2 regions of the Lysinibacillus sp. JK80 genome follow, and region 1 is predicted to be linked to the other one. Evidence: riboswitches for the same ligand, from Rfam matches in the RefSeq annotation. Region 1 holds a riboswitch; the other holds the start of a gene.
The links. A riboswitch is a leader RNA that binds a small molecule or an ion and turns the genes downstream of it on or off. The one in region 1 is predicted to bind FMN.
Positions count from the first base shown of each region.

Region 2: it holds a riboswitch for FMN, as region 1 does, so the genes downstream of both, HXV90_RS09465 (ECF transporter S component) here and ribE (riboflavin synthase) in region 1, are expected to answer to the same signal.

Region 1 is NZ_CP058997.1:1,545,057-1,551,969, reverse strand. Features, by position in the region: gene HXV90_RS08255 (YibE/F family protein) at 1-451, opposite strand, end outside; gene HXV90_RS08250 (YibE/F family protein) at 448-1,572, opposite strand; FMN riboswitch at 1,793-1,918, shown strand; FMN riboswitch at 2,035-2,160, shown strand; gene ribE (riboflavin synthase) at 2,360-2,998, shown strand; gene ribB (3,4-dihydroxy-2-butanone-4-phosphate synthase) at 3,023-3,652, shown strand; gene ribH (6,7-dimethyl-8-ribityllumazine synthase) at 3,668-4,150, shown strand; gene HXV90_RS08230 (spore germination protein) at 4,289-5,728, shown strand; gene HXV90_RS08225 (ATP-binding protein) at 6,050-6,913, shown strand, end outside.
Region 2 is NZ_CP058997.1:1,787,612-1,794,524, forward strand. Features, by position in the region: gene HXV90_RS09460 (sodium-dependent transporter) at 373-1,719, opposite strand; gene HXV90_RS09465 (ECF transporter S component) at 1,939-2,526, opposite strand; FMN riboswitch at 2,744-2,929, opposite strand; gene HXV90_RS09470 (RNA polymerase subunit sigma) at 3,073-4,359, opposite strand; gene sigX (RNA polymerase sigma factor SigX) at 4,356-4,889, opposite strand; gene HXV90_RS09480 (ATP-binding protein) at 4,968-6,743, opposite strand; gene HXV90_RS09485 (response regulator transcription factor) at 6,736-6,913, opposite strand, start outside.

The DNA of each region.
Region 1 (6,913 bases):
TAGCGATGGAAATGGCTACATCCATAATGGCACCAATCGTACTCATAATGATGACTGATGCACCAATCTGCACAAAATTAACACCAATGTAGAGAGAAAAGATGCTGATTTCTTCAGTTGATTCTTCGCCAAACCCTTGGATCATCGACTTTTCCGTTACAAAGGTAATAAAGAGTAGTAACATACCTATCGTCACCATCGTCGAGATAAAGGCTGTAATGGTTTTACTGTTTGTTTTATTGATATAGAAAAGACTAATACAGCTAATGACCGTACAGGCAATAAACGTCAAGATGATGGGGCTATTTTTAGGGTTTGTCATTAAAAAAATGGTGACAAAGAGCACACCAAAGTTTAGGAATAAAGAAAGAAATGAGCGTATCCCCTGTCTACCGCCGACAAGTACCATTAACACGAATAATATAACTGCTAATAAGACGACAACATTCATCCTTGAACCCTCTTTCGATTAATGAAAAATATAGCGGTATACTGACTGATAGGAATCGTAAGGACAACACCAATACCCCCTGCTAAGGCACGGGCTAATTCTAATGAAAGATTTAAGGACAATGTAAGCCCTAATGTGGAAGAATTTTTTAAATAGAGAATAATCATAGGTATGGAGCCGCAAAGGTAGGCAAAGAATAAGATACTTGTAATGGTACCCATAATATCTTTACCGATTTCATGTCCCGAAGATTTCAGAGCCTTGACAGAGATTGTAGGATCTTGCTCGTATAAAGCAAAAATTGAGGAAGCCATTGTAATAGAAACATCCATTACTGCCCCAAGTGAGCCAATAAATAAACCTGCCATAAAGACGGTACGATAGGGACGTGTTAAAAATTGCATTTCTTCATAACGAAGACCATTTTCACCTGTCAACCACATTACAATAGAGCTTATGATAAGCGCTATAACAGTGCCTAAAAGTGTGGACACGATGGCTACATATGTTTTTGTATGCAATCCACTAATAAGTAGTAGCGAAATAATCGTAAATAGCAGGGCGCAAATGCCGCTGACTAATAACAGGCTTACGCCCCCATGCTTCACATAAAGATCTAATGCGAATGATAAAATCACAGCATTGACACTCAAACTAATGATAGAAAATAAGCCTTGTCTTTTACCTACAATAAGTAGGGCAAAAATAAAAATCCATGCAATCATTACCATGGTTTGATCTCGTTTTAAATCGAGAATGGTTCCTGTTAAAACAGATTGTGTTGTGCGATCATCTAGCGTGACAAAGATTTCATTGCCTACATGGTATTCTTGATCAAAAGCACCAGACGAAGAATAGTCATTCGTCAAATGAATGGATTGCCCCTTATGCTGACCATTTTTGATAATGGCCATAATCTCCTGTGTAAACAAAAAATCCTCATTTTCATACATATCTGTCATCGGTTCTGATGCTGTTACATCCACTTGCGTTATTTCCGCTATCGGTCGATCATAAAATTGTTCGTTATGATGTACGAAAACGATCGAAACCCCACAACAGAGTGCTAATAGGGTATAGAAAATAGCTTGTTTAAAAGGTATATTTTTAAAAAATGTCAAGTAAATGACCTCCAAACTGCTAGACTGAATAGTCACTTGTAAAGGAACGTTTTTTTGATTAAGAAGTTCCATAAACAGGTTAAATGTCATCATTTTAATAACATCTTTTACATTTTTCAAGTCGAGTCAAAGCTGTTTAAAATTTATGCTTCGAAAAAAATTTAAAAAGAAGGATGGATAATATAATAAAATAGTGTTATCGTAAGACTAGCTAAATAAAAATATTCTTCGGGGTAGGGTGAAATTCCCGATCGGCGGTGATGAAGCAATTCAAAGTCCGTGAGCGCAAGCTGATTTGGTGCAAATCCAAAACCGACAGTTACAGTCTGGATGGGAGAAGGGTAAAAATGCGAACTTTTTAAATTGATTCTAATTTAGAAGGTTTATTTGACTATGCATTTATTACAAAACTTCCCAATCATCTTGTGGGAAGTTTTTTTATTTAGCTACAATCGAATAGAAGATGTTCTTCGGGGTAGGGTGAAATTCCCAATCGGCGGTGATGAAGCAATTCAAAGTCCGTGAGCGCAAGCTGATTTGGTGCAAATCCAAAACCGACAGTGATAGTCTGGATGGGAGAAGAACGAGTGAGATGACAGTCTATGAAAAAATTGTTTTCAAATAGGCTTATTTGTTGATGTCTTATACTCCCAAAACCCCTTTGATGTAAAGGGGTTTTTATTTTTTATTGCTAACGAGAGAAGGGAGAAGGATAAGGCACAAAAATAGGTAGATCAACTTTAAAAGTTAAGGATAGAAGTGCTAATAAAGTAGAGTAGGTGATGGAATGTTTACAGGACTTGTAGAGGATATTGGTATCATAAAAGCCTTGCAAAGTGATCGGGACAGTATGAAAATTACGGTTCAATCAGCCAAGATAACGGAGGATGTCAAGCTTGGTGACAGTATAGCGGTCAATGGAGTTTGTTTAACGGTGACAAATTTCACACAACAGCAGCTTACGATGGATGTTATGCCTGAAACAGTCAAAGCAACAAATCTACAGCAGCTGGCAATAGGTGATTCTGTTAATTTGGAGCGTGCCATGCCTGCTAATGGGCGATTTGGTGGCCATTTTGTTGCTGGTCATGTTGATGGAGTCGGCAAAATTTTGCGAAAACGTCCAGTAGCAAACGCTGTATATATTGATATCGAAATGTCAGAGGAGCTAACCAACTTTTGTATTCCAAAGGGTTCCATAACAATTGATGGCACAAGCTTAACCCTTTTTCATGTTGAAGCCAATAGTGTCACAATTTCACTTATTCCTCATACTTACAAAGAAACCGTTTTAGGTATGAAGAGGGTTGGAGCAATCGTTAATATCGAAACCGATTTAGTTGGAAAATACATTATAGGGCAATTAAAAAAGGGGCAAACAACACCAGCTATTACAAGAGATTATTTAGCACAACATGGTTTTTAAATCACAGAATAGGAGTTGATCATCGTGCTACATTCAATTGAAGAAGCCATAGAGGATTTAAGGCAGGGCAATATGATTGTGGTGGTTGATGATGAGGATCGAGAAAATGAAGGAGATCTTCTGGCACTCGCTGAATTCATCACACCAGCAACAATCAACTTTATGGCAACCAATGGTAGAGGTTTAATTTGTACGCCGATTTCGCAGCAGCTTGCACAAAAGCTAGATTTATATCCAATGGTTCAGCACAATACAGATAACCATCAAACCGCATTTACGGTAAGTATCGATCATGTAGAAACAACGACAGGGATTAGCGCCTTTGAGCGTGCGCTAACGATACAAAGAATGATAGAAAAGCAAGCTAAGCCAACTGATTTTCGTCGACCAGGCCATATTTTTCCGTTGATTGCGAAAGAGCAAGGCGTGCTGGAACGGAGAGGGCACACGGAGGCCACTATTGACCTAGCGAAGCTTTGTCATAGCGTACCTGCAGGTGTTATTTGCGAAATTATGGGTGATGATGGGCATATGCTTCGGTTTGAAGAACTAACAAATTACGCTGCACATCATGGCTTAAAAATGATCTCGATAGAAGCATTGGTTGCTTATCGTAAACAATTATCCACTAATAAAACTAAAATTTCTATGTAAAAAGGAGAAGGAACAATGGGTCAAACATTTGAAGCACAATTAATTGGAACGGATTTGAAAATTGCAGTAGTAGTGGGTCGTTTTAATGAGTTTATTACTAGCAAATTATTGGATGGGGCAATGGATGGTTTAACTCGTCATGGGGTTGATTCTGCATCTATTGATGTTGCATGGGTGCCAGGGGCTTTTGAAGTTCCTTTTATAGCAAAACAACTGGCAGAAACAAAGAAATATGATGCTATTATTGGTTTAGGTACTGTTATTCGTGGCTCTACAACACACTATGACTATGTTTGTAATGAATCAGCAAAAGGCATTGCCAATGTGTCATTGTCAACGAATGTACCTGTTATTTTTGGAATTGTTACTACTGAAAATATTGAACAGGCAATTGAACGTGCAGGAACAAAATCTGGTAATAAAGGCTATGATGCGGCAATGTCTGCAATTGAGATGGCAAATCTAAAGAAAATGATTGGATCAGGACAATTTGAATAGTCTTCACAACATTCGTTTCTTTGAATATTTTGAACAACCATGGGAAAAATATGCTTAAGTGTATTTATTGAAGGTGATTGTTTTCATAAATGTACTAATCTTGAGCTGGCTCAGTAGGAGATGAGAAGTATTTCATCAATGGAACAAATTAATTTGAAAATGTTGAAATCACTATTTCAACGCTCTGCTGATGTGATTTTCCAACAATATAATTTTCAGCAATATACAGTACATTTGATAACTTGTGATGCAATGGTCAATGAGCAAATACTTCAAACTGTGGTTGTTCAACGTGTTCAATCTTTGTTATGCAATGTCACGGAGGACATGCTAGAGGAAGAAATTGAACAGCATTTACACATTCCCTATTTACAAAAGATTTTATCGAAAGAAGATACGGTAACTAGGGTCTATAAAGGCCATGTTTTACTGTATTTTGAAGAAAATCAATTACTTTATTCTAGTGATATTTCAAAAAGACCCAATCGAGAGCCTGGGGAAACAACATTAGAACTAGTAGTAAAGGGACCTAGAGATGACTTTATTGAAGATGTTTTTATTAATATTGCTTTATTAAGAAAACGATTACCGACTAATTCTTTTAGTGTAGAGACATTAGAAATTGGTAAGCGTTCTAAAACAACCGTAGCCATACTATATATGGAAGACATTGTGAATTTAAATATGCTGGAACAAATTCGACTTCAATTACAAAAAATTGACACGGATATTGTTATCAATGGCGACTTATTAATGGAAAAAATTGAAAGGACAGCGACAATTCTTCCAAGACATGATTATACAGGAAGACCTGATTTTGCTATGCAGGCCTTAATTAGAGGAAGAATACTCTTAATGATTGATGGTGTGTCCTATGCCATAATTACACCTACAAATATTATGTTGCTCTTTAAATCAGCAGAGGATAATGAGTACCCAATCATCGTTAGTTCGATGGAACGATTACTCAGAATTGTCGGGATATTAATAAGTATGCTACTGCCAGGTTTTTGGCTTGCATTGACGACTTATCATCAAGAACAGCTTCCATTTCTTCTACTTGCTACGGTTGTAGAATCGAGGTCAGGATTGCCCTTTCCAACCATTCTAGAAATTTTAATGATGCTATTTATGTTTGAATTGTTTCGAGAGGCTAACTTGCGCCTTCCTAGTGCAATCAGTGGCTCAGTTAGTGTGGTAGGGGGACTAATTATTGGGGATGCAGCGATTAAAGCAGGTGTTACAAGCCCCTCAATGATAGTTGTGATTGCCATTTCTAGTATCGCTGCATTTACATTGGTCAATCAATCCTTTGTGACGGCTATGAGTATTTTTCGATTAATCATTATTATGGCTTCGGCGTTTTTTGGATTATTTGGTTTTTTTATATCCGTGTTTTTCATCCTTTTATACACTGCGAATATGAGAGTCTTGGGAGTGCCGTATGTAAATTTTAGTGCTGATTTTGAAAAGGGCAATATACGTAAGTCGTTATTGAGACTTTCTCCAAAGGGCTATAGTAAACGACCTACCTTTCTAAAGCCGCAAGATCAAACACGGACTTCAAGTAAAAAATAAGCATATTGTGATGAGATCAGGTATTGTCGATACCTGATCTTTTTTTGATACCTTTGCTTTAGTGGTTTTTTCAATTTTCCATTTAAATAGGAAATGAGACATAAAAAGTTATTACTTATCTTTTTAGTTTACTTTCTTGTCAAGGATTATTAAACTATTTGTTACAGTGTGTAATTTTGGGTATGAATAAAATAAAAATTGATTTTGTGTTTTAATTTATGTAGGATATACAAGCAATGTTTGCTTTACAAACAAAAAATAGAGTTAATTATAATATAATAATATTCTAGAATATTTATAGATGAGGAAGTACCGTTTTTTATGAAAAATAGAAAAATAAAACTAATATTAATTCTATCAACGATTTTATTATGTTTGTTTACAAGTTTAAACATCTTTACATCCTATGTAAAAATAAAAAAGACCGTTGAAGAGTCGATTGCCAATCAAAGCTTAGAGGCAGCCCATTCTATTGCTGCATCCATAGATACGGATTCCTATCAGCAATTTTTAAATAATCCACAGGAAAATGATTATTATTGGAAAGTAAGAAATTATTTAAACGATGCAAGGATAAAATTAGGTGCACTATTTGTTTACACCTTAAAGGTGGATAATCCTGAAGTATCTATAGCCATGATTACAGGGATGCCAAAAGAAATGAAAGAGGGCTTCGGTATTGGCGTGGTTTGTACTGTCCCTGCAAAGCATGTTGAAAAGGCCTATAATGGTGAAACCTATGTTACAGAGGTAATTCATGATTCTGAACATGGGTCTTATTTATCTGTTGGTGCACCCATCAAAGATGATAATGGAACAATTATCGGGTATTTAGGCATTGACATTAGTGCAGATACGCTAAATGGTATTAAGGGTAAAGTCATTGAAGACAACCTATTTAATTTTATTTTTAATGGTGTACTTATTTTAATTGTCATCGGTTCTTTTTTATTTTTACAAAGATGGTATCAAAAAGAGGTAGCGAAGGAAGTTGGCGCTACAGAGGACACATATCTAGCAGAAATCAAAACATTGATTACTTCGGTGTCGTCCCTACGTCATGATTTTACGAACCATATCCAAGTGTTACATGGTTTATTACAATTAGAAAAAACAGATCAGGCGAGACAATATTTATCCTCACTATCAAAAGAAGTTCAGGCGATCAAGTCATTAAAATTAAAT
Region 2 (6,913 bases), 240 kb from region 1:
AAGTGTCTTTACCTCATAGTAGCATAGCGATCAAATCTACCCATTATTTGTATTCTTAGAGGGGATAGGCTCTTATTTTCAATGTGGAGAAGTGATGAGTGACAACACCTCTTCATAAAGGGTAATGAACTCCTTTACTTTATTTGAAAACCTTTGCTAAAAAGATTGAGATTTTTTGGGTTGGTGCGGAAGGCTTCTTGACTCCCGTGGATTAACAAGACAGGTGAGCCCCTACACGGAGGAAGCTGCTGGCACTCGCCCACAGGAAAGCAAGTAGCCTTGCAATAGAAATCCACTTCTACCTTTCTATTGACTGTTATGTTTTTAACACTAAGAGAAGGTATTTTTCCTATGGCGGAATATACCTTTTCTTTAATACTGCAGTAGCATATTAACAAACACAACTAGAATGATAATCGGTACAACAACTAGCATTAACATACGATATGTCGAATAATACCCTTGTCCCATTTGACTTCCCGTTAGCAATTCTCTCTTCACAAATTCTTTATCCACTACATAGGCAATAAAAATAGCAATGAATAAATTCCCTAGCGGAAGCATGATATTCGACACTAAAAAATCGGTTGCATCAAAGATACTTTTCTCAAAAATCATTATATCCGATAAAACACTCGAAGAAAGCGCTGCTGGAATGGCTGCAATAAACACGACTATACCAAGTAAAAGTGTCCACATTGGACGCGATTTCTGACTATGCTCCATAAATGCCGCGACGATAATCTCATATAAACTAAATGATGACGTTAATGTAGCAAATAAAAATAGCAATAAAAACATGGCTAAAAACACTTCACCAAATGGCATTTGACTAAATGCTGTTGGTAGCACCATAAATAGCAAACCTGGACCCGCTGCTGGCTCTAAATCAAAGGCGAACACAACAGGGAAAATCGCTAAACCTGCTAAAAATGAAACAAGCACGGTTAACAGCACTACAGAACCCGCTGAATTCGGAAGACTGACATCTTTTTTTAGATAAGAGCTATATGTAACTAGACAAGAAAAACCTACTGCTAACCCAAAGAACGATTGCCCTAAGGCTTCTAATAATGCCTTACCCGTAATATTCGAGAAATCAGGCCATAAGAAGAATTTTACCCCTTCCATTGCCCCATCTAATGTAACTGCACGCACAACAAGGACAATGAACATTATGAAAAGTAACGGCATCATCCATTTATTGGCCTTTTCAATCCCATTTTGTACACCTAATGAAATCACAAGTACGTTGGCTAATGTAAACAACACTAGACCAACTAGCGTAATCCAAGGCGTGCCTATAATTTTTCCAAATAATTCAGCAGGATCTACTGCTGGATCAATTACCGCGCCAGCTACACCTAGCCCGCTATAAATAAAGATCCAACCTCCAACAACGCTATAAAAAGTTAATAATAAAAAACAGCCTAGCACGCCCATTCGACCAATCCAGGCCCATCCTGGCTTAGTTGGAGCAATTTTTTTATACGCTGTTACAGCCTCGGATTGTGTACCACGTCCTAAAACATACTCGGACAATAACATCGGTAGTCCTATTAACAAGGTAAATAATACAAAGATAAGGAAAAATGCTCCTCCACCACTTTGTCCTGTTACATAGGGAAGTTTCCAAATTGCCCCTAGTCCGATCGCCGCACCAGCTGATGCTAAAATAAAACCTAATTTACTAGACCATTGTCCTTTTTTTCCACTCATCTCTTCAAACTCCTCAAACATTCTAAACTCTTCTCTATTTTACATGAAAATATAGCTTTCGACTAGGTTATAATTATAAAGTACTAGTTAGCTTTTTTACCCCATTACTTTTTTCTATATTTATCCGTTAGTTTAGCCTTTCTATTCTTCACACCTTTCCCTATCCATCATTCCTTCCAACAAAAAACCTCAGGTATGTTCACCCGAGGTTAGTAAAAATTATTTTGTTATATAGATAGAACGCTGGCGGTCGATCCACTTGCGCATAGTTGTAAATAAAAACGCCATAATAGCCGTTAATAAAATACCTTTCACAATGTTAAATGGTAAAATCCCAGCGATAATCATTTTATAAAGTGAGTCACCTACAACAGGTTCCATTCCTAAGAAGTATGTGTACATCGGTAAAAATACTGCGTAGTTTAAAATACTCATCCCTACTGCCATTACGACTGTTCCTGTCGCTAAACCTCCAACAAGACCAGCAATTGTTTTAAAGCGATTAAAAATAAGGCTTACAGGCAAAATAAATAAAATGCCTGTTGCAAAGTTGGCAATATGACCTACTGGCACGCCTGTTGGCGTTCCAGAGAAAATCCAATCCAATACATTTTTAAATAATTCTACTAAAATACCAGCTACAGGCCCCATTGTGATGGCTGCTATTAATGCAGGCATATCACTAAAGTCGACTTCCAAGAATGCTGGGAATGGTGGAATTGGGAAATTAAAAAGCATTAATAAAAACGAAATACTGCTCAGCATGCCAATCGTAATAAACGATTGAAGTTTAACATTTTTCTTCATAGAAAACTCTCTCCTCTTTGCTGATTCAATCTCGCAAGAAGAAAGGTGACGATCTTTCAATTGTTAGCACGAAAAAACCCTTATGCATAAAGAGCACAAGGGAGAAAGGCATGACGAATAAGCGTCAATTTAAACTATTTTTGAGCACTGTTTAAAAAGCCATACAAAAAAAGCGCTCGGTCATAGTTTATTTCATAACAATGAATGACGATCGTACCTCCATCTTCTCCCATCCAGACTTTAACTGTCGGCCTCGGAATTACACCAAGTCAGCCATGCAAATAAATTTGCACAGGTCGCGGGCTGAAGAGCGAAGCATAAACCATTCGAGTTAATGGAAACATTAACGGTTCACCACTCTATTACCGCCGGTCGGGATTTTCACCCTGCCCCGAAGATGAATCATATTATTTTATACTACAACCTTACTATAATTAATTATTAAGAAAAAGTAAATAGTTCTGCTTAAAAAATTCCGATTAGATTTGTAAGTATTGTAAAAATGGAGCATTCCATGTTACAGGAATGCTCCATTTTTGATTTTGACTAAGGCATATATTGTTTATTTGGCCCCACAGGCTTGGGCAAATACGTTTTTAAATCGAATCCTTCCCAGCTTTCTTGGACCACATTATCCAAGCGTAATTGTTGGTCAAAGCTAGCAGCAGTTAACATCATAGCTTCAATCAATTGGGTAGCGCGAATTGACTCCATCGATGCTAAATCTAAGGGAATATCGAATGTTACGACTACACCTTCTGCTTCCTCTTTCACGGTATATGTTACATTTTCAGGAACCACTGTTACATAAACATCATCATTTTTGTTTTTCATTAGTGTAAGTGCTTCTGTAACATTAGCAAATGTTTGACGGAAATCTGGTGACAGGTATTCTGCCCCACTACCATCTTGGTATAAATAATAATTAAAATGCTTGGCGTTTGTTAATGACATGGCTTGACTTGGCTCACCCTCCTGAGAAAACTCATAAGGTGTGCCATCTTCATTTTGAATCTCAACTTCCGTATATTCAGAATCCGAGAAGGTATCCTCTAAAGTCCCTTTGTACTCATTAACGGTAGCTGATGCAACATCATAGTCATTGTCCTTTGGTAATACGTGGACAAGCTTGTCTTCCTTCTCCTTCAGTTCACCTTTAAAAGGATGATAATCCGTAAACCCTTTGGCTTCTTCATCTATTTGAGGAGCATATTTTTCATACATCTGTAGGGTAGAAGGCTTTTCTGTTCCAAAATCAGTTGCTACACGCTCATTTGGTATCACATATGTCATTGGAACACTTTCTGCATCGCGTCCTGCCAAACCAATACGGAAAACGACAGCATCTTTCACATCTTCCTCATAGACAGACGACCGTAAAGATAGCATACGCTCATGCTCCGATACAATACTGGATTGAAGTGCCTCATCCTGGGTAGCTGCCTCTTTAGCAGAACGATCTTCCTGTAACGTAGAGTAATTAGCCGTTTCTGGCGTACTAGCTAGATCTTTTTGGCTAGCGTCATTATTCATGAACATGAAGCCAACGAGTACCGTTATCACGAAAACTGCTGCTACACTCGTAAAAATCGGCATTTTTCGGAACTTAAATCGTGATGGTCGTTCATCTTGTATTAAAGATTTACTTTCTTGTTGTGCTTCTTCATTCTCTATAGGTTGTTGTATCGCTTCTTGTAGGTGACTATTATCCTGCAAGCGAGCATCTGCCATTAACCGATTTAATATTTCTTCTTTTGAACGGCGGTCAGAAAGCTTAGGGGCATTGTTCAAGACATGTTCAAGCTGTTCATCATCAAATGGCTTATGCGTCATTGCCGTTTCGCCTCCTGTTCTCTAATCGGCTGTAGCTGTTGCCTTAAAAATTTAATGGCTCGATGCTGGGTCGTTTTTACCTTAGCTTCTGTCCAATCTAGTATTTGCGCTGTTTCTGCAATCGATAAATCTTGAAAATAGCGCATAATAATGACCATTTTTTGGTCGCCTGTACAGTTTTCAAGTGCTGATTCCACCTGCATAAATTCATCACTGGCCTGTAGCATATCTTCCGGTGATGGCGTGGTTGAATGGAGCTGTTCCGTTTCCCAGTCAAAGAAATCATGTGAATGCTTTTGACGTACAGCTTGCTTTCTAAAATGATCAATTGCTACATTTTTAGCAATAGCAAATAGCCAAGTTTTCTCACTACTATTGCCTGCAAATTGATCGTATGAGCGCAACACTCGTACATAAACTTCATGTGCTAAATCTTCGGCAAGTGTACGGTTTTTTACTAAATATATTAAAAACTGAAACACGTCTTGGTGATATGCATCGTATAGTCGATGGAACACGGAGTCATTCAAAGCACTCCACCCCCGTTCTATAATATTTGTCGTCTTACATTCATAGAAGTTACAGCCAATTAATAGCAATACTTGTTATTAATCGAACGGTAAATAAAACGTGAAGGTCGTACCCTCTTTCAACACACTGTCTACCATAATATTACCTGAGTGTGCCTTCACAATATTTCTAGCAATGGCTAAGCCGAGACCAGTTCCACCCTTGGAACGAGTACGTGCCTTATCTGCTTTATAAAAACGTTCAAAGACATAGGGTAAGTCCTCTTGAGGGATGCCATGTCCTGTATCTTGAACAGATATTTTAGCAAATGTCGGCTCCTGCTCTACTTTTACAGTCACAGACCCTTCATCTGTATGTCTCAGGGCATTGTCAACTAAATTTGTAAGCACTTGTTCAATGCGATCCTCATCTATATTAATCATGGCCTCGTCATTAAATTCACTCTCAAACAGCAGACGAACGTGCTTTTCTTTTGCTACCTGTGCAAATTTTTGTGTAATACGTTCAAAAGTAGAATTAATTGGTAATTCATCTTTATAAAGCGTCATATGCCCTGATTCCATACGTGCCAAATCTAATAAATCTGTCACAAGGCGACCCATTCGCTTCGATTCATCATAAATAATTTTGGTAATCTCATTTCGCTCTTCCTGATCCTGAATAAAATCGTCATCCATTAATGCTTCTGAGTAACCTTGAAGCATGGCAATCGGTGTCCGAAGCTCATGAGAGACATTCGCAATAAAATCCGATCTTAGTTTTTCTAAGCGATGCTGTTCAGTCATATCACGAATAACAGCGACAGCACCACGTATCATTTCCCCACTATAAAGAGGACTAATGGTAAATGTATAATAGCTGCCATCCATTTCAATTTCCTCTTCTAGTTTATCCTCAAACATCAGCACATGATCAAGCATATGATACAGCTCTGGCGGAATAGGTTTTGCACTTTGTGAGCCTTTGTTGACAAACCACTTTTGCATCAGACGTTCGGCTGGTGGATTACTTAATAATATTGTACGATCCCGATTAAACGTAATCACTGCATCTGTCATAGATGTCAAAATATTAGAAAGCTGTTCGTTTTCTTGATTGATAACCTCTAAATTATGCTTTAATTGACGGCCCATTTGGTTGAAGGCAACGGCAAGCTGACCAATTTCGTCATTTTGGGTAGTAGGCATTTTCGCTTCAAAATTCCCTTTTGCAATTTCAAAAGCTAATTCACGCATTTTTCTTAATGGCGAAGTTATACGTGAAGAAAGGAAGAATGCGAAGAATGTCGTCAACACAAATGCTATGAAGGCTGCTAAAAAGACAATTTTCGTAGTTTCCTTAGACGTTTTATGTAGCGCATCTGGGCTTTGGTAGATGAAGACAGCTCCATGTACTGCATTTTCAACATTTAGGGGAAAACCAAGTACGACATAAGATTCCATTTTTTCTTGATCAGTTGAAGAAGGCATCATCATTTCTTTAATAATCGGCTCATCTGATTGAAACACTTCATGAAAAGATTTATTGGCTAATATAGTATCTTGTATTTCTTTTTTGTTGACACCCTCTTGCATCGCAAAGGACACTTCAACATGACTGATAGCGATCAATGCATTGGTTCCTGTAGGTAAAATATCTTTTAATAATTCAGAGGTAGATTCGGCTGTTTCATTGTCATCTACTATACTTGCTACCGTTGCTGCTGTTTGTCGCAATGAAATTTCTGCTTGCTGCATATGGTAATTTTGAAGAAATTCAAGCATTAATACCGTGAAAACAAATAATACAAATGAAACGAGAAGCAATATGGTTACCCATAGCTTCCCGACAACACTATTCCATATTCTATTCATTGACAACCTCAAATTTGTATCCAACGCCCCAAACCGTCACAATCATTTTAGCAGCGTTTTCAGAAACTCGGTTGAGCTTTTCACGTAAACGTTTTACATGTGTGTCTACTGTGCGTAAATCACCAAAGAAGTCATAATGCCATACCTCTTTTAGTAGTTGTTCACGGTCA